DNA from 2 places in the Bacillus sp. FG16 genome. Region 2 is predicted to be linked to the other one. Evidence: riboswitches for the same ligand, from Rfam matches in the RefSeq annotation. Region 2 holds a riboswitch; the other holds the start of a gene.

Region 1 (11,056 bases), on a different contig from region 2:
GAGGCGGTTACAGCTTATAAAGTACTAGTGCCAAATAGCAAATTATATCCTTGGATTGGTCGTATGGGAGTTGTTACTTGTTTTAGTGTACTATCTTTTTATAGTGTTGTAGGTGGATGGATTTTACTTTATTTATATTATAGTGTGACAGGAAGTTTCTGGAATGGAGTAGCTGATTATGGACAATTGTTCGGTGAAACGATTTCAAATCCGTTAAGTGCGATTGGAGCACAATTTATCTTTATGCTTTGTACGATTTTTGTTGTAAGTAAAGGTGTAGAGAAAGGTATAGAAAAGGCAAGTAAGTACATGATGCCGCTATTATTTATTTTATTTATTGCAATTATTGTTCGTGCGTTAACACTCGATGGTGCTTTGGCTGGAGTAGAGTTCTTCTTAAAACCAGATTTTTCAAAGCTTACAGCAGATACGGTTTTATATGCGATGGGACAATCTTTCTTCTCTCTAACAGTAGGTGCATCCGTAATGGTAACGTATAGTTCTTATTTAAAGAAAGAAGAACATTTAGCGAAATCAGCAACATCGATTGTAAGTTTAACTGTTTTTGTTACAGTACTTGCAGGATTAGCAATCTTCCCAGCGATTTTCGCATTAGGAGTTAAACCGACTGAAGGACCGGGATTACTGTTTATCGTCCTTCCAGCAGTATTTGCAAAAATACCATTTGGTCAATTTTTCTTTATTATGTTTTTAATTTTATTCTTCTTTGCGACTTTAACTTCTGCCATTTCAATGCTTGAAATTGTAGTAGCATCTGTTGCGAAAGGTAACGAGAAGAAGCGTCCGTCAGCATCATTATTAATTGGTATTCTTATTTTTGCGGTCGGTATTCCATCAGCGTTATCATTTGGGATTATGAGTGACGTGAAAATATTTGGAAAAACATTCTTTGATTTAGTCGACTTTTCGGTAAGTAACGTATTGTTACCGTTAGGAGTACTAGCTATTTCATTATTTGTACCAAATAAAATGAGTAAAGAGTTGTTGATGAAAGAATTAGAAGTGACGGAAACGAAGGGGAAAACGTTATTTAACATTTGGTTCTTCTTACTTCGTTATGTTATTCCGGTAACTGTAATAATTGTATTTTTAAATGCTATAGGCATATTTAAAATGTTTGCATAATAAAAAGACGGAGAAATCTCCGTCTTTTTATTATGTTGTAGAAGTATTTAATAAACGATTATATGCTTTATAAGCTGTGACGACTGCGATGAATGAACCGATTAAAAATAACGCTGAGCCGCCAAATGTAAATATTCGGCCAATAAACGTTTCCCTAGCTTCTTCTATTTCTTGTTGTAATTGTGTATTCATATTAATCACCCCGTAAACTATAGGCATTTAGTTATAGTCTATGTAGAATGCCTATAGTGTGTGAAGTGTAAATAAAAAACCTCGGTAGGCACCGAGGTTTTTTATAATCCGATATAAGGAGATGGATCAACTGCGTTTGTCTTGCCGACATTCCATTCTCCAAGATGAAGTTCGAAGTGTAAATGTTGTCCGTATGATTGGCCCGTGTTCCCCATAAATCCAAGCTGATCGCCTTGTTTTACAGTTTGTCCATTCGATACAGAACGGCTATTCATATGAGCATATACTGTCGTATATGTTTTTCCGTTTATACGGTGAGATAAATACACTACGTTTCCGTAACTAGATGATAATTCTGAACGGATAACAACGCCATCTGCAGCGGCGATAATTGGAACCGTTCCCGAAGCAGCGATGTCAATTCCTTTATGGTTATCTAAAGAACGTACACCAAATCCGGAAGTTTTTGATCCAGCTGCTGGTTTGATAAAGCCACCGATATTTGTATCATGTGGTGTTGGGGCTGCTTGAGTTGCTTGAGCAGATTTAGTAGCTTGTTGTTTGCGAGCCTCCTCTGCCTGGCGAGCTTCTTCCGCTTTACGAGCTTCTTCGGCCCGTTTTTCTTCTTCAATTGCTTTTTGAACAGCTTGACGCTGATTTTCTAAAATGCCTTTGGATTCTTCTAATCCTTCAATCTCTGAATCTACTTTTGCTACTTTCGTATGTAGATCGTTAATAAGAGTTTGTTGCTGTTGTTGGTTATTTTGTAATTCTTGCTGTTTTTGTTCTAGTTTTTGCTCAGATTCTTTCAGTTGTTGTTCTTTTTTCTCAACAGCCTCTTTTTCTGTAGTTACAGCATTTTGATCAGATGTTTGTTTTTTTACAATATCTGTATCATTGTTTAATATTAAACTTACGGAGTACATATTATCAACAAGATCGGCAATATTTGAAGAATTTGTTAGTACCTCTGTAATGATATTTGTACGAGGTTTTTCTTGCATAGATTGTAATCGTTGTTTAATAACTTCCTGACGTGTATCTATGTTTGTTTGTAATTGTTCAATATGTTTCTTTTTGTCAGTAATTACTTGTTGAGTTTTGCTAATTTCTTTTTTTGTATCGTTTAATTCAGCCTCGTTTTTATTAATAGAAGTAGTTAATTCATCGATTTTCTTCTGTAATTCTTGAATTTCTTTTTCTATTTGTTCTTTCTCGACTGATTTATTTTGTAAGTCACTTTGTTTGCCTTCTAATTCAGATTGAATGTTAGATAATTTATCTTGATTTGTTTCAGCGTATACGGGTGAAAGTAACGGGGAAGCAAAAATCGTTCCTGCTGCTAAAACACTAAACGCTGCAAATTTCTTTTTCATAGTTGTCTGACTCCTTTCCCTATGAATGTTATATATCATAAGAAGAAGAGTGTCTATCGTTGTAATCATAATGTAAAGAAAACTTTATAAAATTGCTAAGTTTTGTCGGAATTTATCATTTTTCAACTTTAATTGTCATAGTACTTACATGTTATTTACTTGTGTAACAAAGGTATATTTTGGGATTTATCTGTGAAATTAAGGAGAAAACTAAGAGTTTTTATGAGGTGAAATATTACTTGAAAAGCTAATAAAACACTAGTGAGGAATCGTTCTCATGTGAGGTTTTCTGACATGAGTCTACTTTTTGTCAAGAAAATTATTTGCGTTCGGGCAAACTTATTTTGTTGTCAGATTTTAATTTTTGATTTATGATTTTTAACAGGGACAAAATGTAGTGAATTGTCGAATAATATGTAATACTCTTAATTTCAAGTTTTATAGAGATAGAATGAGAGATAGAGTGAAACATCGAAGAGGGGGTTACAACAAATATGAAAAGAATAGGACTTGCATGGCAAATATTAATAGGACTTGCGCTTGGTATTGCAGTTGGGGCGATTTTCTTTGGCAATCCGGCGGTAGTGAGTTATTTACAACCAATTGGTGATATTTTCATCCGATTAATTAAAATGATCGTTGTACCGATTGTTGTAGCAAGTATTGTTGTTGGGGTTGCTGGTGTTGGCGATGTAAAAAAATTGGGCCGACTAGGCGGAAAAACAATTATTTACTTTGAAATTATTACAACAATTGCAATTATTGTCGGTCTATTAATTGCGAATATTTTCCAACCAGGAAAAGGCGTAAATATGGAGCAGTTAACAAAGACAGATATTTCGAAATATACACATACGACAGAGCAAGTACAAAGTCATTCATTTGCAGATACATTTGTAAATATTGTTCCAACGAACATTATGAAGTCATTAGCTGACGGAGATATGCTTGCTATTATCTTCTTCTCTGTATTATTTGGTTTAGGTGTAGCAGCAATTGGTGAAAGAGGAAGACCGGTTCTTCAATTTTTCCAAGGTGTAGCTGATGCGATGTTTTACGTAACAAACCAAGTTATGAAATTTGCACCATTTGGTGTGTTTGCGCTAATTGGAGTTACAGTTTCTACATTTGGTCTTGCTTCATTAATTCCATTAGGAAAATTACTAATTGTTGTATATGGAGCAATGATCTTCTTCGTTGTAGTTGTCTTAGGACTTACAGCGAAAATATTTGGAATTAACATTTTCCAATTCTTTAAGATTTTAAAAGACGAGCTGATTTTAGCATATTCTACAGCAAGTTCAGAAACAGTTTTACCAAAAATCATGGAGAAAATGGAGAAATTCGGTTGCCCGAAAGCAATTACATCTTTCGTTATTCCGACAGGTTATTCATTTAACTTAGATGGATCAACTTTATATCAAGCAATTGCGGCTATTTTCTTGGCGCAAATGTACGGTATTGAGTTATCTATTACGCAACAAATTACATTATTACTTGTATTAATGGTTACATCAAAAGGTATTGCAGGTGTACCGGGCGTATCATTCGTTGTATTATTAGCGACACTTGGTACAGTAGGTATTCCACCTGAAGGTTTAGCGTTCATTGCTGGTATTGACCGTATTTTAGATATGGCTCGTACAGCAGTTAACGTTGTAGGAAACTCTTTAGCAGCTGTAGTTATGTCTAAGTGGGAAGGTCAATATGACGCTGAAAAAGGACAAGCTTATTTGAAAGAGATTTCTGAAAAAGGTCAAGCAGCTTAATTATAATATGAACAAGCTCTCACATAATATGTGGGAGCTTTTCTGTATATAGAAGAGGAGCAGACATAATGAAACGTAAATATGGTGATGGTTCTTCGTGGAAGAGACTAATAGAAAAGGGTTATACGGTTAAGCAAGTAGAAGAGGGAATGCTCGGAATACTGGATATAAAAAAGGTGAGAGAGCCTAGTTGTAAAGAATATGATGGTAAAGAAATTTGTATTGCAGGTAATGGGTATACATGGGTTCAATATTTTATTAATGGAAAGAACTTTACGATTACAGCTATGTTAGATGATAGGCACAATTTAGTGCAATATTATATTGATGTGACGAAAGAATATGAAATAGATGACCGTGGTTTACCGTATTTTGATGATTTATATTTAGATGTAGTATTATTACCTAGCGGTAAGGTGTATGTATTAGATGAAGAGGAGCTAGAGGACGCTTATAAAAGTGGCGATGTCACGAAGGAAGATTATGAGCTAGCTTGGTACACGACGAAATGGATATTAGCAACAATAAAAAATAGTGAATTTTATTGGATTTCAATATTGGAAGAAGAAATCGAAAAGTTAAAATGATTATTGTATTCAAATTTTTGCATAATTACCAAAAAAATCTATACAAAAAATAATTGACTTTTGTTTTGTAAGCGAGTAAAGTTAGGGAAGAAATTATTATTAAAAAATAAATATGAAACCTTCTTATAAAGAGAGGCGGAGGGACTGGCCCTACGATGCCTCGGCAGCGGACTCGATTTCAGAGTGCTGTGCCAAATCCAGCAAGCGTGTGCTTGAAAGATGAGAAGAGTGTTTCTTATAGATGTATAAGACCTCTTCTCGTCGGAAGAGGTCTTTTGTTATTCATTAGAAAAAAGGTTGAAACTAGGGAGAGATGGTACTTTGAAAGAAACGAGAGGAAATGGTTTAGCTTTATTACCACTTGGGATATTTTTGGCGCTATTTATTGGTTCTGGAATTATTACAGGTGATTTCTATAAATTGCCGATACTTGTAGCGATTTCAATTGCTGTAGGAGTCGCTTTAGTGATGAATCGTAAAGAAAGTTTTAATGTGAAAGTCGAGCGGTTCGCTAAAGGTGCAGGAAATCCGGATATTATGATTATGGTATTAATTTTTGTGCTTGCAGGTGCATTTTCTGAAACTGCTAAAGGAATGGGTGGAGTAGACTCAACTGTTAATTTAGCGTTAACTATTTTGCCACCAGGATTTATCGTAGCTGGAATCTTTGTTATTGGTGCATTTATTTCATTAGCGATGGGAACATCAATGGGAACAATTGCAGCATTAGCACCGATTGCTGTAGGTATTAGTGGTCAAACTGATATCTCAATTGCACTTGCGATGGCTACTGTTGTTGGCGGAGCGATGTTTGGTGATAATTTATCATTTATTTCAGATACAACAATCGCAGCTGTTCGTTCACAAGGAACAGAAATGAAAGATAAGTTTAAAACGAACTTTTTAATTGTATTACCAGCGGCTATTATTACAATTGTACTATTAGTAATAGTTACTTCAGGAAGTGATACGCAGATTAAAGCGCATAGCTTTGAGTGGATAAAGATTTTACCGTACGCAGGAGTACTTATTACAGCGCTACTTGGCTGGAATGTACTTATTGTATTAGCTGGTGGAACTGTACTATCTGGTGTTATCGGTCTTATAGATGGAAGTTACACGTTAGAAAGTTTCTTTAAAAGTGTAACGACTGGAATGGGCGGTATGATGGAGTTAGTGTTACTTGCTATATTAATTGGCGGTATGGTTGAATTAATCCAATATAATGGTGGTATTCAATATTTAATGAATGTATTAACTCGTAATATTCGTTCGAAAAAAGGAGCAGAATTTGGTATTGCTGGTTTAGTGAGTATGACGAATATGTGTACAGCGAATAATACAATTTCAATTATCTTTACAGGCCCGCTTGCAAAAAATATTGCAGATCAATATGAAATAGACCCTCGTAAATCAGCGAGTGTATTAGATCTTTTCTCATGTTGTGTGCAAGGGTTAATTCCATACGGTGCCCAAATGTTAACGGCAGCAGGATTTGCAGCGTTATCTCCGGTTGAATTGTTACCATATGCATTTTATCCAATTTTAGTTGGAGTATGTGGGATTGTTTCTATTTTAATTGGGTTTCCAAGGTTTTCGAAAGTAGCTGAGAAAAAAGAGTATCATAAAACAGCTTAATTTAATATGAACGTTAGTAATTAAAAAACGTGCAGAGAATAGACTCTGCACGTTTTTTTTTGCGTAAAGGGCTGAATATGACTCGGTCTTAAGTCTGAGTTAAAAACGGTTCTTAAGCTCGTTATGGAAAGATGAAAAAATAGTTAAGATAAGAGTATCAAATCGAAGGGAGGCAAGCACAAGATGAAACAATTTCTAGCGTTTATCGCAGCCGGTATTTTGGCTTTAATTGCTCTTGGTAGTCTTGCTGGTATTGTAGGATTCGCAATCGGAGCAGGAGTTGTATATTGGAGCTATAAATCATTTGTGCGAGCTAAGTCATTTTTTGGAAAGTTAGCTTGGGGTATTGTTGGTTTAATCGGTTTATCCATTGCACTTTCTCATTCACCAGCATTAATCGGTATCGCTGCTTTAGTGGTTTTATACTACGGATACCGTGAGTGGAAAAAAGAAAAAGATGTAGTTGTTGAGTCTGCTCCAGAAAGTTCTAAACCATATAGCAACTTTGAAGATGAGTGGAACAAATTAATGAAAAACTAAAACAATAAATCAAATTATAAATAAAGTAGAAGAGAGGAAGATTTATAATGAAACAATCTTTATTCGGACGTGTACGCGATGCAATTTTAGCTGATTTTCATAATGTGTTAGATGAGAAGGAAAGAAAAAATCCAATTGCGATGTTAAACCAATATTTACGTGATAGTGAGCGTGAAATAACAAAAATTGAGAAGTTAATTGAACGTCATAAAACATTAAAATCTAACTTTGCTCGTGAGCTTGAGCAAGCACGCTATTTCGTTAACAAAAGATCAAAGCAAGCTATCATTGCTCAAGAAGCAGGCGAATTACAATTGCACGAACGTGCTTTAGAAGAGGTAGCTTATTATGAAGGGCAAGTAACTCGATTAGAAGAAATGTATGCAGGTGTTGTAGAGCAAATTGATGAGTTAGAGCGTCGTCTTTCTGAAATGAAAAATAAATTAAAAGAAATGCACGCAAAGCGTATGGAACTAATGGCACGTGAAAATATGGCACATGCAAATCGTCGTATGAATACTGCGATGCATAAAATGGATGAAAATAATCCGTTCTTACGATTTGAAGAAATTGAAGATCACATTCGTGACTTAGAAACTCGTATGAATGAAGAGCATGAGCGTGACACATTTGATATGAAAATTGCAAAACTTGAGCGTGAAATGAAGGAAAAGAATGATGTATCGTTAACGAAAGAGTTAACAAAATAATAGTAGTATATTATAAAACAGGCTTATGATATAGTGATAGGAGAAAAGGTGTTGGAAAGCAATGCCTTTTCTTCTATGTATATGTGACAAGAAGGGGGGGAGCTGAAATGAAGAAACATTTTTCAAAGACACAATTAATGGGGATGCTCCTCATCATATTTGGATTCGGTCTTTTTCTTGATATGATACTTGGACATTTTGAACCAGGTGGTCTCATTTTTGCATTTATTATGCTTATGTTTGGAAGGCATTATCGTAAAAAGAATCGTTATGTACGGGGAAATGTATTTTTATTTGTTGGTGGTATCGTATTTTTATTCTTCTTATTTTCATCAGCAGCATTTGTTCTTGTCGTATTTGCTTGTTTAGCTTTAATTGGTTATCAATTGATTCAACAAGGACATCAGCAAAAAGCAATGAAGGTTGAAATTAAAGAAAAAGGGATTATAGACGAAGAGAAGCAAATATATCGTACAGAACCATATTTGAAAAATATGTTTGTAGGCAATGTACGAATGATGGATCATATTTATGAACTTGAGGATATTAATGTTCAATATGGTGCTTGTGATGTGGAAATGGATTTAACAACTGCTATGATTCCAGAAGGAGAAACAGTAATTGTTATTCGAGGTGTCGTTGGTAATATTCGTTTATATGTGCCATATGATATTGAACTTTCTTTAAATCATTCTGTTCTTGTCGGCCGTGTGCTCTTGCCAGGTCATGAAGAGACAGGGTTTAACCGCAATGTTACATTTAGAACAGAGCAGTATAAAGAGGCTCCTCGTCGTATTAAAATTATTTCTTCGCTTGTCGTAGGCGACACGGAAGTGAGGAAAGTATAATGAAGAAACAAAAAAATATTTCGTGGATGTATATTCGTTATTCTATGTTGTCCTCTGTTAGTATCGCACTCATTTGTACAATTGTATATGTATGGAAAAGCGAGCAACAAGTGTATGATTTATTATGGAAGGAATCCATCGCTTCTGTTCCAATTGGCTTGTTTATTATGACTACAAGTTTACTTATCGGGGGAATTGTAGGATATGCAATCGGTTACTATATAGAGCAGCGTATACAAGGATTAAATACTTTTCTATTTGAAGTAGAGCGAGGGAATTTTCCGAGCGATGTTTCGTTTACTGCAGATGATGAATTTCATGAAGTGGAACGAAAAGTAATCGCTCTGGCTCGTCGATTAGAGGAGCAAGCGGGACTCTTTCAAAAAGTAACGAATGAACGAGCTCATTGGAATGAAGAGATGAGACAAGAAGCGATATCTCAAGAAAGGCATCGTTTAGCAAGGGAGTTGCATGATTCAGTAAGTCAGCAGCTTTTCGCAATGTCGATGATGATGTCAGCGATTAATGAACAAATAACTGAATTTCCAGATGTGACAAAAAAACAATTACAACTTGTTGAAAATATGGTTGTAAATGCTCAATCAGAAATGAGAGCATTGCTCCTTCATTTACGTCCTGTACAATTGGAAGGAAAGAAACTGACAGAAGGTATAGAGGAATTATTAACGGAATTATCGCGAAAACAACATATGAAAATTGAATGGCTTATTGAGCCAATAGAATTAAAAAAAGGTGTAGAAGATCATTTATTCCGTATTGTGCAAGAAGCGCTATCAAACACGTTGCGACACGCGAAGGCAAAGAAAACAGAAGTGCGCCTTCGAAAAATTGATCAATATGCGATTTTAAAAATCATTGATGACGGTGTTGGGTTTGAAGTAGGCGTTAATAAAGCCGGTTCCTATGGCTTAAGATCGATGCAAGAGCGTGTTCATGAAATTGGTGGGACACTCAAGGTACTTAGTTTCCCGGCCAAAGGTACACAAATAGAAGTGAAAGTACCGATTATGCTTGAGAGAGGGGGAGAAGTATGATAAAAGTATTGCTTGTCGATGATCATGAAATGGTTCGTATGGGTGTATCGGCATATTTATCTACACAGCCAGATATTGAAGTAGTAGGGGAAGCTGAAAATGGAAAAAAAGGATCAGAATTAGCACTGCAATTAAGACCGGATATTATTTTAATGGATCTTGTTATGGATGAGATGGATGGTGTCGAAGCAACACGTGCTATTATTCAAGAATGGCCAGAAGCAAAAATTGTAGTTGTAACAAGCTTTTTAGATGACGAAAAATTGTATCCTGTTATTGAGGCTGGGGCGACTAGTTATTTATTAAAAACATCAAGAGCAAGTGATATTGCAGATGCTGTACGAGCTACTTATGATGGAGAAACAGTATTAGAGCCGAAAGTTACCGGGAAAATGATGTCCCGTATGCGTCAAAAGAAAGAGCAACCTTTGCATGATGATTTAACGGAAAGAGAGTTTGAGATTTTGTTATTAATTGCAGAGGGAAAAAGTAATCAAGAGATTGCGGATGAGTTATTTATTGCACTGAAAACGGTAAAGACACATGTGAGTAATATATTAAATAAATTGAATGTAAGTGATCGTACTCAGGCAGTTATTTATGCATTTAGACATCAATTAACGAAGTGATAAAGTGAAACTTTAATTGGCGGGGGGATTCCTCGCTAATTATTGGATCGCTACAATATAGATTTGGCGTTAAAACCATTGAATGTTTTTATTGACGATAAATATTGTAAGCGTTATCATTGAGGTGTTAACAGTACATATAAAGGGGAGAATGTATATGTTAGTTCAAACTATATTCGGAATGGATAAGTCTAAAAAATTAGGGGATTATGTGAACGCATTACAAGCACTTTGTGAACAATATAATGTTGAAACAGATAAAATTGCGATTATTGAGGCAACAGAGGAATACTATTTATTTTTAGTAAAGCAAGAAGAGCACTATGATGTTGTCAAGGTAGAAACAGTTGATACGAATATTGAATATTATACGAAAGCTTATAAAATAAGCAGTTTTAATCATAATGCTTATCAAATGTAAAAAAACTCCCTTTTGGGAGTTTTTTTAGGAGGCTTTTACTTCGTTAGATTCGGTTAGTAATGGAACTTTTTTCGTACCGCTTAACTTAGCGATTGCAAGGCCAATAAGAGCTCCTGCTAATGCTGGTATTAGCCAGCCGATTCCT
Region 2 (13,716 bases):
CTACAAAGTATTATATATGTGTTAAGTGTTGCTATAATTACACCAATTAAAGAAGAAATTTTATATAGAGGTATTTTGTATCGATTTTTTGAAAAGAAATATAGTTTTCTAGTTGGTATTATTATTTCTTCCTTTATCTTTGGGATTCTTCATGGTGGTTTTCCGGTTACGGCAATGATTATGGGGATTGTATTTGCTATGTTATATAAGAAAACACAATCTATTTTACCTAGCATCATTTTACATATTGTATGGAACCTACTTGTGAGTATAAGTATGATTGTTTCTTTATAAAATTGAATGAATATTTAGCATAAAAGATGAATGGCCTAGCTATTCATCTTTTATTTTGTTTATATGTGGGAAAAGTTGATGAATACAATCCAAAAAGAACCAAATACTAATGATGAATGAACAAAGAAAGGCGGGTATGTTATATGCAAAACTTAACAGAGCTTGAAGTAGAAAACTTACGTCATTTAATTGGTGGACATGCAACGATTATTAACAAGTTGGAGCAGTATGCACAGACGTGTACAGATCCACAACTGAAACAAATGCTACAAAAAGATGCGCAAGATGCAAGAAATACGAAACAGCAATTAATGACTTTCCTAGGATAGGAGGAAGAGAAAGATGAATGAAAAAGATATGGTAAATGATTATTTAGCAGGATTAAATGCAAGTTTAACAAGTTATGCAAATTATATTTCTCAGTCTGATAATGAACAGTTACATCAAACGTTAATCCAAATTCGTAATCAAGATGAAATGCGTCAACGTAATATGTATGAGTACGCAAAGCAAAAGAGTTATTACAAACCGGCAGCACCTGCGAATCCGATGATCGTGCAGCAATTAAAAAGTCAGTTAAGTGCAGAATAATAGGATGAAAAAACGGGCGAAAATAGATTCGCTCGTTTTATTTTTTTGTATGTCAATAAATACATAATAAATATTTTTCCAGTTGTAACAAATATGACGAAAATGTAATATAACAATTCACAAAAAGGACAAATACTTTGATCAATATTTCACAAAGTATCCATGGTTTCTATCGTGAGAACCTCTATAATTAAGAGTGTAAAGAACAAAAGAAATAGATTATATGATCACTTAGGAGAGATTGCTATGAAAAGACATACAAGAAAAATTGCAATTATCGGTACTGGATTAGTTGGATCAAGTTGTGCGTATTCCATTGTAAATCAAGGAATTTGCGAAGAACTATTATTAATTGATATAAATCATGAACGTGCAGTTGGGGAAGCAATGGATTTATCACATTGCATTAACTTTACAAATACAAGAACAAAAGTATATGCAGGAAGCTATGAAGACTGCAAAGATATGGACATTGTCATTATTACTGCAGGACCAGCACCAAAACCTGGACAAAGTCGCTTAGATACTTTAGGAGCGAGTGCGAAGATTATGGAAAGTGTTGTTGGCGGCGTAATGGCAAGTGGATTTGATGGTATTTTCTTACTCGCATCGAACCCAGTTGATATTATCACATATGAAGTATGGAAATTATCTGGATTACCTAGAAATCGCGTAATCGGTACAGGAACATCATTAGATTCTTCTCGCCTAAGAACAATTTTATCTGAAATGTTACATGTAGATCCTCGTAGTATTCATGGGTATTCATTAGGAGAACATGGTGATTCTCAAATGGTTGCTTGGTCTCATGTAACTGTTGGTGGAAAGCCAATTCTGCAAATTTTAGAAGAACAAAAAGAACGATTTGGTGAAATAGATTTAGATGAAATCGTTGAGAAGACTGCAAAAGCCGGATGGGAAATTTATAAACGTAAAGGAACTACTTATTACGGAATCGGAAATTCTCTAGCATATATTGCAAGCTCAATCTTTAATGATGATCACCGTGTCATTGCTGTATCAGCTATTTTAGATGGTGAGTACGGTGAATATGATATTTGTACAGGAGTACCAGCTATTATTACTAGAGACGGTATAAGAGAAATTGTAGAACTCAATTTAACAGAGGATGAAGAATCTCGATTCGCAAAATCAAACGATATTTTACGTGATTATATGAAAACAATTGGTTACTAACTTATAGGAGAAGGTGAAACAAATGAAGGAATATATAATGTCTCGTGTATTTAAAGCATCTGCTGGTATCGCACAAGGTATTTTCGTATCCCTCGGAATTGGTTTACTAATCGAAAATATAGGAAGAATTGTTGATATTCCGTTGCTTATTACAATTGGAGTTGTTGCAAAATCACTAATGGCACCAGCGATTGGTGCAGGAATTGCTTTTATGCTCGGTGCAAATGGTCTTGTAATCTTCTCGGCTATGGTGGCTGGAGCAATTGGTGCCGGATCCATTTCAATTACTGAAGCTGGTCTAATTATTAAAACAGGTGAGCCAATCGGTGCTTTATTAACAGCAACTTTAGCTGTATATATTGGTAAACGTTTAAGCGGAAAAACTGCTTTAGATATGATGCTCGTTCCATTTGCGGCCATATTAGGTTCTGGTTTAGTTGGTATTTGGTTATCTCATAATATTACTCCTGTTTTAAATGCAGTTGGAGCGTTCATTAAAGATAGCTCAGCTGGTAGCCCATTCATCGCTTCTATCGTCATTGCAGTAGTTTGGGGACTATTACTTATCTCGCCAGCTTCATCAGCTGCGTTAGCGATCGCACTTAGCTTAGACGGTGTTGCAGGTGGTGCAGCTCTTGCCGAATGCGTCGCTCAGTTTATCGGATTCTCTGTCATATCAGCGAAAGAAAACAATTTAGGTGGCATATTAGCTCAAGCTCTTTGTACTCCGAAAGTACAGTTGCCAAATATCACTAAAAATCCAATGATTCTCGTCCCAACTGTCGTCGCCAGTGCTATAGTCGGTCCGGTATCCGCATTAATTTTCCAACTGGAAGCAGGAAAAGAAATTGCAGGTCTTGGATTAAGTTCTCTTATCGCACCAATTAATTTAATTTCCAGCGAAGGATGGGAAGTTGTCCCGGCGATGGTAATTACTTATATCGTCATTCCAGTAGCTGTTTCTTATATACTTTACATTGCTCTTAAAAAAGCAGGTCGTATTCATTCTGGTGATATGACTGTACCGCAATCTTAAATTGAAAATCTCCTTAATAATAGATAAAAGCAGACTGAGAAGCCACAGTCTGCTTTTTTATGTTACATTTTATGATTTTGTTTTACTGGAACACGTACTGTTTCTTTTGCTAATAAAAGTTGAACACCGAAGTAAAGTATGCTTGCAAGTGTCATTCCAGAAACGGCATCTACAAAGGCATGTTGCTTCGTAAATAGCGTTGATAAAATAATAAGTGTACCGAAGAAAGTAAGGATGTAATATTCAAAAGCATGTTGTTCTCTACGCTTAAAGGCAGCTAACATAATTACAAATGTAGTAAGAACGTGAATGCTAGGGAAACAGTTTACCGGTTGATCGATACTATAAATATAGCGAACTAGTTCAGAAAATACATCTGTTCCAACGACAGTCGGACGCGGTACAGTTGTTTGCCAAAAATAATAAATAGAAAAACAAGCAAGCTTTCCAAAAATAACACTACTTAAAGTGACATAATATTGCTTTCGGTCAGCGAAGCAGTAATAAATAAGTGCACCGTATAAGTATGGAAACCAAAGTAAATAAGGAATAATAAATGCTTTTACAAATGGAATCCAATCATCTACTACAGTTGTAACGTCTACTGCGTGAACAGTTGTTTTATTTAATACATCGTAAAGGGGACTTACGAGTACGAGTAGAAGTATATAACTTAACGGAAGAAAAGATGAAAGTTTAAATTTCTTCATGTTGATCTCCTATGTTTAGTAATGTAAGTAAATTCAATTGATTATAATATAGAAACGTGAATTGGGCTATCGATTTTACTTACATTTTCTTGAATTAACCTTACGTTTTTGTCACTTGACTAAAAAGAAGGGGGAGGGTGCTAAATGAAGCGTTTATCATATTTTTTAGTTTTTATATTGTTATGCCTAGTAGGTGCTGGGTGTGCAAAGAATAACGAAGGAGAAAAATTAGAATATAACGGAAGAGCACTCGTAATTGGAGTTGTTGGAGAAAAGCCGAAAGATACGTTTAGGAATGTAAAGTTTGAAAGTATAAAGTTAGAAGAAATGCAGGAGAAATCAGCAAAAGTTGATGGTTTTTTCGTTATGAAAGAATACTTTAAAGAGGCATCAAAGGAGCAGTATACGGACTTATTTTTATCGTTAAAGAAGCCGGTATTTTTTATTGGTTTGCAAGATAGACCGTATTTAATTTTTACTAACAAGGATTTAGATTATGATAATACCCCAAAGGATAAAACGATGACGTATACGCAAGGGTTTGTAAATATGGGGAACCCTGAAGGTCAATATTGGGGTATGGGATTATATAATGATACTGTTTCCGATCGAAATATTCATAATATGTATATAGTAGTATTTCAAACCATTTCGGATTACTTAAGTCGATGATGAAGGAGCCTGTAAAAAAGGCTTCTTATTTTTTTAAAATAAACGTTTGTTTAAGCTGTATGTTCGGTAGAAAGAAACTCATGTAGTTCAAAGGTTAAGAAAGAAAAATAAGAAATTAATCAAACGTTTGTTTAAGCTGTATGCTCGGTAGGAAGAAACCGATGCAGCTCAAGGGTTAACAAAGAAAAATGGAGAATTAATCAAACGTTTGTTTAAGCTGTATGTTCGGTAGAAAGAAACTCATGTAGTTCAAAGGCTAACAAAGAAAAATAAGAAATTAATCAAACGCTTGTTTAAGATATATGTTTGGTGCAGAATTTTAAAAAATTTATATATTTATTTTTTTCTTAACAAATGGCGGAAAAATAAGAAAAATTCGCAGGATTATTAAAAATTATCACGAAATAAGTAAAAGTTTAGCGAATAATGGTTTGAAATAATAAAACGTTTTCTATATGATAAAGGTAAAGGTTAGTAAAAAAGTAGGTGAATTTATGACAGTAACATTTTATTCATATCCAAAGTGTGGCACATGTCAAAAGGCAAAGAAATGGTTTGAGGCAAACGATGTAGCATATGAGATGATTCATATTGTTGAAAATCCACCATCAAAAGAAGATTTACGTAATTTACATGAAAAAAGTGAATTACCATTAAAAAAATTCTTTAATACAAGTGGAATGCGTTACCGTGAACTTGGTCTAAAAGATAAGTTGAAAGATGCAAGCGAAGACGAAATGTATGAGCTTTTAGCATCTGATGGCATGTTGATCAAACGTCCAATTGTAACAGATGGAACGAATGTAACACTTGGTTTTAACGAAGAGCAGTTTGAAAGTGTGTGGAAAAAGTACCAATAAGGTATTTTTACATAATTAATACATTCACTGGAGGTACAGTCATGAGCATTCCAAATAATTTACGTTACTCTGAAGAACACGAATGGGTAAAAACTGAAGGTAATGAAGTTGTTATCGGTATTACTCACTTTGCACAAGGTGAGCTAGGCGATATCGTATTCGTTGAACTTCCTGAAGTAGGTGCAACAATCGAAGCTGACGAGCCATTCGGAAGCGTAGAATCTGTTAAAACAGTTTCTGAGTTATACGCACCTGTAAGCGGTAAAGTTGTAGCAGTAAACGAAGAATTAAGTGACCAACCAGAACTTGTTAACGAATCTCCATATGAGGGTGCATGGATGGTTAAAGTTGAACTTTCTGATGCAAGCCAAGTTGAGAAGTTATTAACTGCAGAAAAATATGCAGAAATGACAAACCAAGACTAATTATAGTCGACTAAAGGACAGCCTTTGTGCTGTCCTTTTTTATTTTGTGTAAAATAATGAATGTAGAATCATATACTAATTATCGTGTAGGAGAACGTTTTTTGAAAAAACTTTTTTGTTTAATCTTTATGCAGGTCTAGCCGCTTTTGTTTTTCGTTGTCTAGCTTTTCACGTCTAAGAATCTTCTGCACAAGAAGACAAAAAAGCGTTTTCTGTGCGAAAGAACTTTAGCCAAAAGGAATAAAAAGTTGGGCATTTCACTCCTTCACTTGAGGCGAAAAGAGCCTTGAGTGAAGGAGTTCGGGTACATTCTTGTTCTAAACGAGCCGCTTCCGCTTTTCATTGTCTAGCTCCACCTCCTAGCCCTTCATGTCTAAGAACCTTCCGCACGGGAAGAAAAAAAGCGTCTTCTGTACGGAAGAACCTTAGCCAACAGGGCTAAACAGTCGCTTCCGCTTTTCTTTTGCAAAAATAAACAGGAAACAACATGAAAATAACGAATATACTATATACTAAGTTCAAGGTTATATAGTATATGGTGATCGGGTGATGACATATGATTTATGTAGAAAAAGTCATTATTGTAGAAGGTACATCAGATAGAAGAAAGATTGAATCTATTATTCGTGAACCAGTGGAAATTGTTTGTACAAATGGTACAATTGGTTTGTCGAAAATGGATGAGCTCGTTGATCAGTTTTTTGATAAGGAAGTGTATGTGCTAGTGGATGCTGATGATGCTGGAGAAAAGTTAAGGAAACAATTTCGAAAAGAATTTCCGCAAGCCGAGCATATCTATATTGATCGCTCGTACCGAGAAGTGGCAACTGCGCCATCTACACACTTAGCAAATGTATTATGGGGAGCCGACATTGACGTTTATACAGAATATTTACGGTAAGGAATGATAGAAGTGATTGATTGGACAGGAGCCGAAGCTACAGCCCTAATAGAGAACGAAGAAAAAACAGTGTTATATGTATATACTCCAATGTGTGGAACATGCCAATTAGCAAAAAAGATGTTAACAGTCGTTGAGATGACAATTGAAGGCCTCAAAATTGGGATGTTAGATTTAAATTATGCTCCGCATTTAGCGAAAGAGTATGGGATTGAAAGTGTACCTTGTTTACTTGTTTTTGAAAATGGGACACTGATGAAGAAGATATATGCATTTCATTCGGTTGAATATTTATATACGGAATTAAAGTAGGCGGCAAAATTTTTGCCGCCTCGACATATTTCTTGGGAAATATGTCGAGATGCAGGATGGATACAGTATTTGTCGAGCGAAAATAACAGGATTGCTCTTTAGTGAGAGGGAATGGTATGTAATAGAAAGTGATATGAAGGATGTGATTTAGGGTGAGATTATATTCTTTGCTTCAATCATTTGTAAATTACGCTAATGGTCAATATCATTTAGAACCGCTTTTAAGACGAGAGGAAAAAACTGTTAATTTCCGTTTTAGAGATGAAAGTTGTTCGTTACAAATTTCAAGAGATTATATAGAGCTGCTACATGAGGAAAGAGGAACGGAACAAATCATTTGCTTAGATGAAAAAGATATAGAGCAATTGGTGAATGGAAATGTACGATTGCAAATGTTAATGAACGATGGGCGTGTACAATATTCGGGAACGTACCGAACGATGTTATTAGTTGAATCAATGTTTCATATATGTAAACCGATGTCAGTAGGTGCTTAAAATTCTGAAGTTTCATTTTTTACGAAAATTTCTGTTGACATGGTAAGTGTATATTGATACAATTCAAGTCATAAAATATAGACAATTTCATAAATTTCAAATCAGACGAAAATTGAATCTGATTTCTCTTATCAAGAGAGGTGGAGGGACTGTGCCCTGTGAAGCCCGGCAACCGTCAACTTATGTTGAAATGGTGCCAATTCCTGCAAAGCGAATGCTTTGAGAGATGAGAGAGAGGGATAATGTTGTTATATACGCATATAAACCTTTCTGCTTCTCTAAAGCGGAAAGGTTTTTTGTTGTTTGAATGTGGAGGACATTCAAATAATAAAAGTAGTGATAGCGGTGGACTACACGCATCAAAAATAAAAAAATGCGGAGTCTATCTAAACAAAAAAGGGGTGAACATCATGATTCTATTAGAGAATGTAAGGAAAATATATAAGGCGAAAAGCGGTGATGTCACTGCTGTAGATAACGCCAATTTAAAAATAGAAAAAGGCGAAATATTTGGTGTTATCGGATATAGCGGCGCTGGGAAAAGTTCTTTAATCAGATTGTTTAATCAGTTAGAGAAACCGACTTCTGGCCAAATTACAATTGCGAATCGTGTTATATCAGCAATTACAGGAAGTGAACTTCGTAAGGCAAGGCAAGAAATCGGAATGATTTTTCAGCACTTTAACTTACTTTGGTCACGAACTGTACGTGAAAATATAGAGTTTCCACTTGAAATTGCAGGTGTTGATAAAACGAAGAGAAGAAAACGTGTTAATGAATTAATTCATCTTGTTGGATTAGAAGGAAGAGGAGACGCGTACCCATCTCAGCTGAGCGGGGGACAAAAACAACGCGTTGGGATTGCAAGAGCATTAGCTAACAACCCACAAGTACTTTTATGTGATGAAGCAACGTCGGCTCTTGATCCAGAAACGACAGATCAAATTTTGGATTTACTATTAGACATTAATAAGCGCCTTGGTTTAACAATTGTACTCATTACACATGAGATGCACGTAATTCGAAAGATTTGTAATCGAGTGGCGGTAATGGAGAGAGGAAAGATTGTAGAAACGGGTCCAGTACTTGATGTATTCCGTAATCCGAAGCAAGATATTACGAAACGATTTGTACAGCAGTTAACAGATTCTGAAGATACAAATGAAACGATTGAAAGTTTAATTGAAAAATATCCAGATGGAAAAGTGATTCGTTTGCAGTTTATCGGTGAGGCTGTAGAAAGACCGGTGCTTCAACGATTAATGCAACGTAGTGATATAGAAGTTAGCATTTTGCAAGGAAATATCGCACAAACGAATAACGGTTCTTACGGTAGTTTAGTTGTTCATTTAAATGGTGAGGAAACAGCGATCCAGCAAGCAATAGAAGGAATTCATCAAGATCAAGTAGAGCTGGAGGTGATTGCACATGGATAAGTTACTCGCAAATGTTGATTGGAATCAAATGTTAGAAGCAACTGGTGAAACGTTATATATGACGGCAATCGCAGCTCTTGCGACATTTGTTTTAGGACTAATTTTAGGATTGTTACTTTTCATGACAGCAAAAGATAATTTATGGGAAAACAAATCAATTAATACGGTGATTGGAGCATTCGTAAATATATTCCGTTCTATACCGTTCATCATTTTAATTATTTTATTAATCCCATTCACAAAGATTCTTCTTGGAACAATTCTTGGAGCAAGTGCAGCGCTGCCGGCTTTAATTATTGGAGCGGCACCATTCTACGCGAGAATGGTTGAAATCGCACTTCGCGAAATTGATAAAGGTGTAATTGAAGCTTCAAAAGCAATGGGAGCAAAAACAAGCACAATTATTTTAAAAGTATTGATTCCAGAATCGTTACCAGCATTAGTATCTGGTATTACGGTTACGACAATTGCTTTAGTAGGCTATACAGCAATGGCGGGAGTTGTTGGTGCTGGTGGCCTTGGGACACTTGCTTACTTAGAAGGATTCCAGAGAGGGAATAACGATGTAACAATTGTTGCGACAATTTGTGTATTACTAGTTGTATTTTTAATTCAGTGGATTGGTGATAGTTTAACGACTCGAATAGATAAACGATAATAAAAAACGGGAGGATGTTTCAAATGAAAAAATTATTACTTACGGCACTTATTTCAACTTCAATTTTTGGTTTAGCTGCTTGTGGCGGGAAAGATAAAGATGAAAAGAAACTTGTTGTTGGTGCTTCTAACGTACCTCACGCTGTTATTTTAGAAAAGGCAAAACCGTTACTTGAGAAAAAAGGAATCGAGTTAGAAATTAAAAAATTCCAAGACTACGTATTACCAAATAAATCGTTAGCGGATAAAGATTTAGATGCAAACTACTTCCAGCACATTCCGTATTTAGAAAAAGAAATTAAAGATAAAAAATATGATTTTGAAATAGCAGGAAAAATTCATTTAGAACCGATTGGTGTATATTCTCAAAAATATAAGAGCTTAAAAGAGCTTCCAGACGGTGCAACAATTATTATGAGTAATTCAGTTGCTGACCATGGACGTGGTTTAGCGATTTTACAAAAAGAAGGCATTTTAAAAATTAAAGACGGAGTAGATCCAGTTAAAGCAACTCCAAAAGATATTGCAGATAATCCGAAAAATCTAAAATTCAAAACGGATATCGAGCCTGGTTTATTGCCACAAGTGTATAACAATAAAGAAGGCGATGCTGTTTTAATTAACTCTAACTATGCAATTGATGCAAAGTTAAATCCGGAAAAAGATGCAATTGCAATTGAAGGAAATGATTCACCGTACGCAAACATAGTAGCTGTTCGTAAAGGCGATAAAGATAAGAAAGAGATTAAAGCTCTTGTGGAAGTATTACATTCTAAAGAGATTGAAGACTTCATTAATAAAGAATATAAAGGGGCAGTTGTTCCTGTAAAAGAATAATTGCTGAAAAGGGCTGGTCTGATGCCAGCTCTTTTTCATAACTACATAACTATTGGGGAGAAGGGGACATCATATGAAAAAGATTCTATTGTCAGTTGTTACAGCGCTGTCTGTATTTACATTAGCTGCTTGCGGAGGGAAAGAGGAGAATAAGCTTGTTGTTGGAGCTTCTAACGTGCCGCACGCTGTTATTTTAGAAAAGGCACAGCCGATATTAGAGAAAAAGGGTATTAAATTAGAAATTAAAAAATTCCAAGATTATGTGTTGCCGAATAAAGCGTTAGCGGATAAGGAAATTGATGCGAACTACTTCCAACACATTCCTTACTTAGATAAAGAAATCCAAGAAAAAGGATATAAAATTGTAAACGCAGGAAAAATCCATTTAGAGCCAATGGGCATTTATTCTAAGAAATATAAAAGCTTAAAAGACTTACCAGATGGCGGGACAGTGATTATGAGTAATAACGTAGCGGAGCGTGGCCGTATGTTAGCATTGTTACAAAAAGGCGGCGTGATTAAGCTTAAAGATGGTGTAGATGTGGTTAAGGCGACAGTAAAAGATGTAGTCGAAAATCCGAAAAACTTAAAATTTAAAACAGATGTTGAACCTGGACTTTCACCGAAGTTGTATGAAAATAATGAGGGAGATGCTTTATTCGTTAATTCGAACTATGCAATTGATGCGAAGTTAAATCCAACAAAGGATGCAATTGCGATTGAAGGATCAGACTCTCCGTACGCAAATATTATTGCAGTTCGTAAAGGTGACGAGAAGAAAAAAGAAATTAAAGAATTAGTAGAAGTACTGCATTCAAAAGAAATTCAAGACTTTATTAATAAAGAATATAAAGGTGCTGTACTTCCGGTAAGTGAATAAATATGAGGAAAGGACTGGAAAATTACCAGTCCTTTTTTCTTTATATAAATAAGAAGAAAGGTGTATCATATAAGGATGCAAGGGAAATACTTATATACATTTGTGAAAAAATTGTTACTTTTTTTCGTCGTTTGCGATATCATTTTATTTGATATAAGATTAGAATGAGAATAAAATGAGAATATGAACGTTTTAGGAATTTTTAAAATGTATATATAGGATTAATGGAGGTATTGAGATGGCTGGTTCTACATTAACGGTTAAAGACTTACACGTATCAATTGATGGCAAAGAAATTTTAAAAGGTGTAAACCTTGAAGTAAAAGGTGGAGAAATCCACGCAATTATGGGACCTAACGGAACAGGTAAATCAACTTTATCTTCTGCGATTATGGGTCACCCAAAGTATGAAGTAACAGAAGGTAGCATCATCATCGACGGTGAAGATGTATTAGAAATGGAAGTAGACGAGCGCGCACAAGCAGGTCTATTCCTAGCAATGCAATATCCAAGTGAAATTAGCGGAGTAACAAACGCTGACTTCTTACGTTCTGCAATTAACGCACGTCGTGAAGAAGGCGATGAAATTTCTCTTATGAAATTTATCCGTACATTAGATAAAAACATGGAATTCCTAGAAATGGATCCAGAAATGGCACAACGTTACTTAAACGAAGGTTTCTCTGGTGGAGAGAAAAAACGTAACGAAATTCTTCAATTAATGATGATTGAGCCAAAAATCGCAATCTTAGATGAAATCGACTCAGGTCTTGATATCGATGCATTAAAAGTTGTATCTAAAGGTATTAACCAAATGCGCGGCGAAGAGTTCGGTTGCCTAATGATTACGCATTACCAACGTTTATTAAACTACATCACTCCAGACTTCGTTCACGTTATGATGAACGGTCGTATCGTTAAATCTGGTGGCCCTGAGCTTGCACAACGTCTAGAAGCTGAAGGTTACGACTGGATTAAAAAAGAATTAGGTATTGAAGACGAAACAACAGAGCAAGAAGCGTAAGAGAGGAGCATAAACATGACAATCGGTACATTACCTTTCGATCAAGAAACAATCCGTCAACGCGCAAGCGAAGTAAACGAAGCTGCTTGGTTGACTGAGTTCCGCTTACAAGCTCTTGCACAAGCAACAGAACTTCCAATGCCAACGCCTGATAAAACGAAAATTGAAAAATGGGACTTTATCGGAAAAGGCGACGCTGCTAAGCAAGAGCCTGTAAGTTCTTTAACAGAGCTTCCAGAAGCAGTGAAAAACTTAATCGATGAAAATAACAGCGTATTAGTGCAACGTACTGGTACAACTGCGTTCGTTTCTTTAGCAGACGAAGCAAAAGACAAAGGTGTTATTTTCACAGATATCGTAACAGCTGCAACAGAGCATGCTGAACTACTACAAAAGTATTTAATGAAAGACGGCGTGAAAGTAGACGAGCATCGTCTAACTGCACTTCATGCTGCATTAATCAACGGCGGTGCATTCGTATATGTTCCGAAAAACGTTGTTCTTGAAACTCCACTTCAAGCTGTATTCTTAGTAGACGGCGAAGAAGCTAACGTATATAACCACGTATTATTCGTAGCTGATGCGAACAGTACTGCAACTTATGTAGAAAACTATGTTGCAAATGAAAATGCTAAAGGTATTGCAAATATCGTAGCAGAAGTAATCGTGGAACAAGGCGCACAAGTGAAATTCGGTGCGGTTGATCTATTAGCAAAAGACGTAACAACTTACGTTAACCGCCGCGGTGTTGTTGGACGCGACGGCCGTATTGATTGGGCTCTAGGCCTTATGAATGACGGAAACACAATTTCAGAGAACGTTACGAACTTAATGGGCGACGGTTCATATGCTGATACGAAAACAGTAACAATTGGCCGTGGTAACCAAACACAAAACTTTACAACTAAAGTTGTTCACTTCGGTAAACACTCTGAAGGTTGGATTTTAAAACACGGTGTACAAAAAGATAGTGCAACATCTATCTTTAATGGAATTGGTAAGATTGAACACGGTGCATCTAAATCAAATGCACAACAATCTTCTCGCGTTCTTATGTTAGATGAGAAAGCTCGCGGTGATGCGAACCCAATTCTTTTAATTGACGAAGATGATGTAATGGCAGGTCACGCAGCTTCAGTAGGCCGCGTAGATCCGTACCAATTATACTACTTGATGAGCCGTGGTATTCCAAAACGCGAAGCAGAACGTTTAGTCATCCATGGATTCTTAGCACCTGTAGTTAATGAGCTTCCAATTGAAGGAGTAAAAGCACAGCTTGTTGAGGTAATTGAAAGGAAAGTTCGCTAATGAATATTCATGAAATACGCAAACAGTTTCCAATTCTTGATCAAAAAGTGAACGGCAAACAACTTGTTTATTTCGATAG

Evidence for each region. Region 2 has a riboswitch for S-adenosylmethionine ahead of ACODS7_RS16485 (methionine ABC transporter ATP-binding protein). Riboswitches for the same ligand answer to the same signal wherever they lie in the genome.
Region 1: it holds a riboswitch for S-adenosylmethionine, as region 2 does, so the genes downstream of both, ACODS7_RS12620 (Na+/H+ antiporter NhaC family protein) here and ACODS7_RS16485 (methionine ABC transporter ATP-binding protein) in region 2, are expected to answer to the same signal.

Annotation. Positions count from the first base shown of each region.
Region 1 is NZ_JBMDKC010000028.1:14,795-25,850, reverse strand. It holds gene ACODS7_RS12645 (sodium-dependent transporter) at 1-1,146, shown strand, start outside; gene ACODS7_RS12640 (hypothetical protein) at 1,177-1,338, opposite strand; gene ACODS7_RS12635 (murein hydrolase activator EnvC family protein) at 1,440-2,714, opposite strand; gene gltP (glutamate/aspartate:proton symporter GltP) at 3,209-4,483, shown strand; gene ACODS7_RS12625 (ribonuclease FAU-1 family protein) at 4,552-5,070, shown strand; SAM riboswitch class I at 5,191-5,296, shown strand; gene ACODS7_RS12620 (Na+/H+ antiporter NhaC family protein) at 5,392-6,708, shown strand; gene ACODS7_RS12615 (lmo0954 family membrane protein) at 6,892-7,248, shown strand; gene ACODS7_RS12610 (PspA/IM30 family protein) at 7,296-7,958, shown strand; gene liaF (cell wall-active antibiotics response protein LiaF) at 8,066-8,806, shown strand; gene ACODS7_RS12600 (sensor histidine kinase) at 8,806-9,861, shown strand; gene ACODS7_RS12595 (response regulator) at 9,858-10,490, shown strand; gene ACODS7_RS12590 (DUF3922 domain-containing protein) at 10,573-10,911, shown strand; gene brnQ3 (branched-chain amino acid transport system II carrier protein BrnQ3) at 10,936-11,056, opposite strand, start outside.
Region 2 is NZ_JBMDKC010000042.1:4,408-18,123, forward strand. It holds gene ACODS7_RS16425 (CPBP family intramembrane glutamic endopeptidase) at 1-294, shown strand, start outside; gene ACODS7_RS16430 (hypothetical protein) at 438-623, shown strand; gene ACODS7_RS16435 (spore coat protein) at 637-885, shown strand; gene ACODS7_RS16440 (L-lactate dehydrogenase) at 1,132-2,082, shown strand; gene ACODS7_RS16445 (PTS sugar transporter subunit IIC) at 2,105-3,118, shown strand; gene ACODS7_RS16450 (phosphatase PAP2 family protein) at 3,181-3,828, opposite strand; gene ACODS7_RS16455 (hypothetical protein) at 3,973-4,500, shown strand; gene ACODS7_RS16460 (arsenate reductase family protein) at 4,995-5,360, shown strand; gene gcvH (glycine cleavage system protein GcvH) at 5,402-5,785, shown strand; gene ACODS7_RS16470 (toprim domain-containing protein) at 6,342-6,686, shown strand; gene ACODS7_RS16475 (thioredoxin family protein) at 6,690-6,998, shown strand; gene ACODS7_RS16480 (hypothetical protein) at 7,151-7,495, shown strand; SAM riboswitch class I at 7,621-7,728, shown strand; gene ACODS7_RS16485 (methionine ABC transporter ATP-binding protein) at 7,906-8,931, shown strand; gene ACODS7_RS16490 (methionine ABC transporter permease) at 8,924-9,589, shown strand; gene metQ (methionine ABC transporter substrate-binding lipoprotein MetQ) at 9,613-10,425, shown strand; gene metQ (methionine ABC transporter substrate-binding lipoprotein MetQ) at 10,499-11,305, shown strand; gene sufC (Fe-S cluster assembly ATPase SufC) at 11,544-12,329, shown strand; gene sufD (Fe-S cluster assembly protein SufD) at 12,345-13,637, shown strand; gene sufS (cysteine desulfurase SufS) at 13,637-13,716, shown strand, end outside.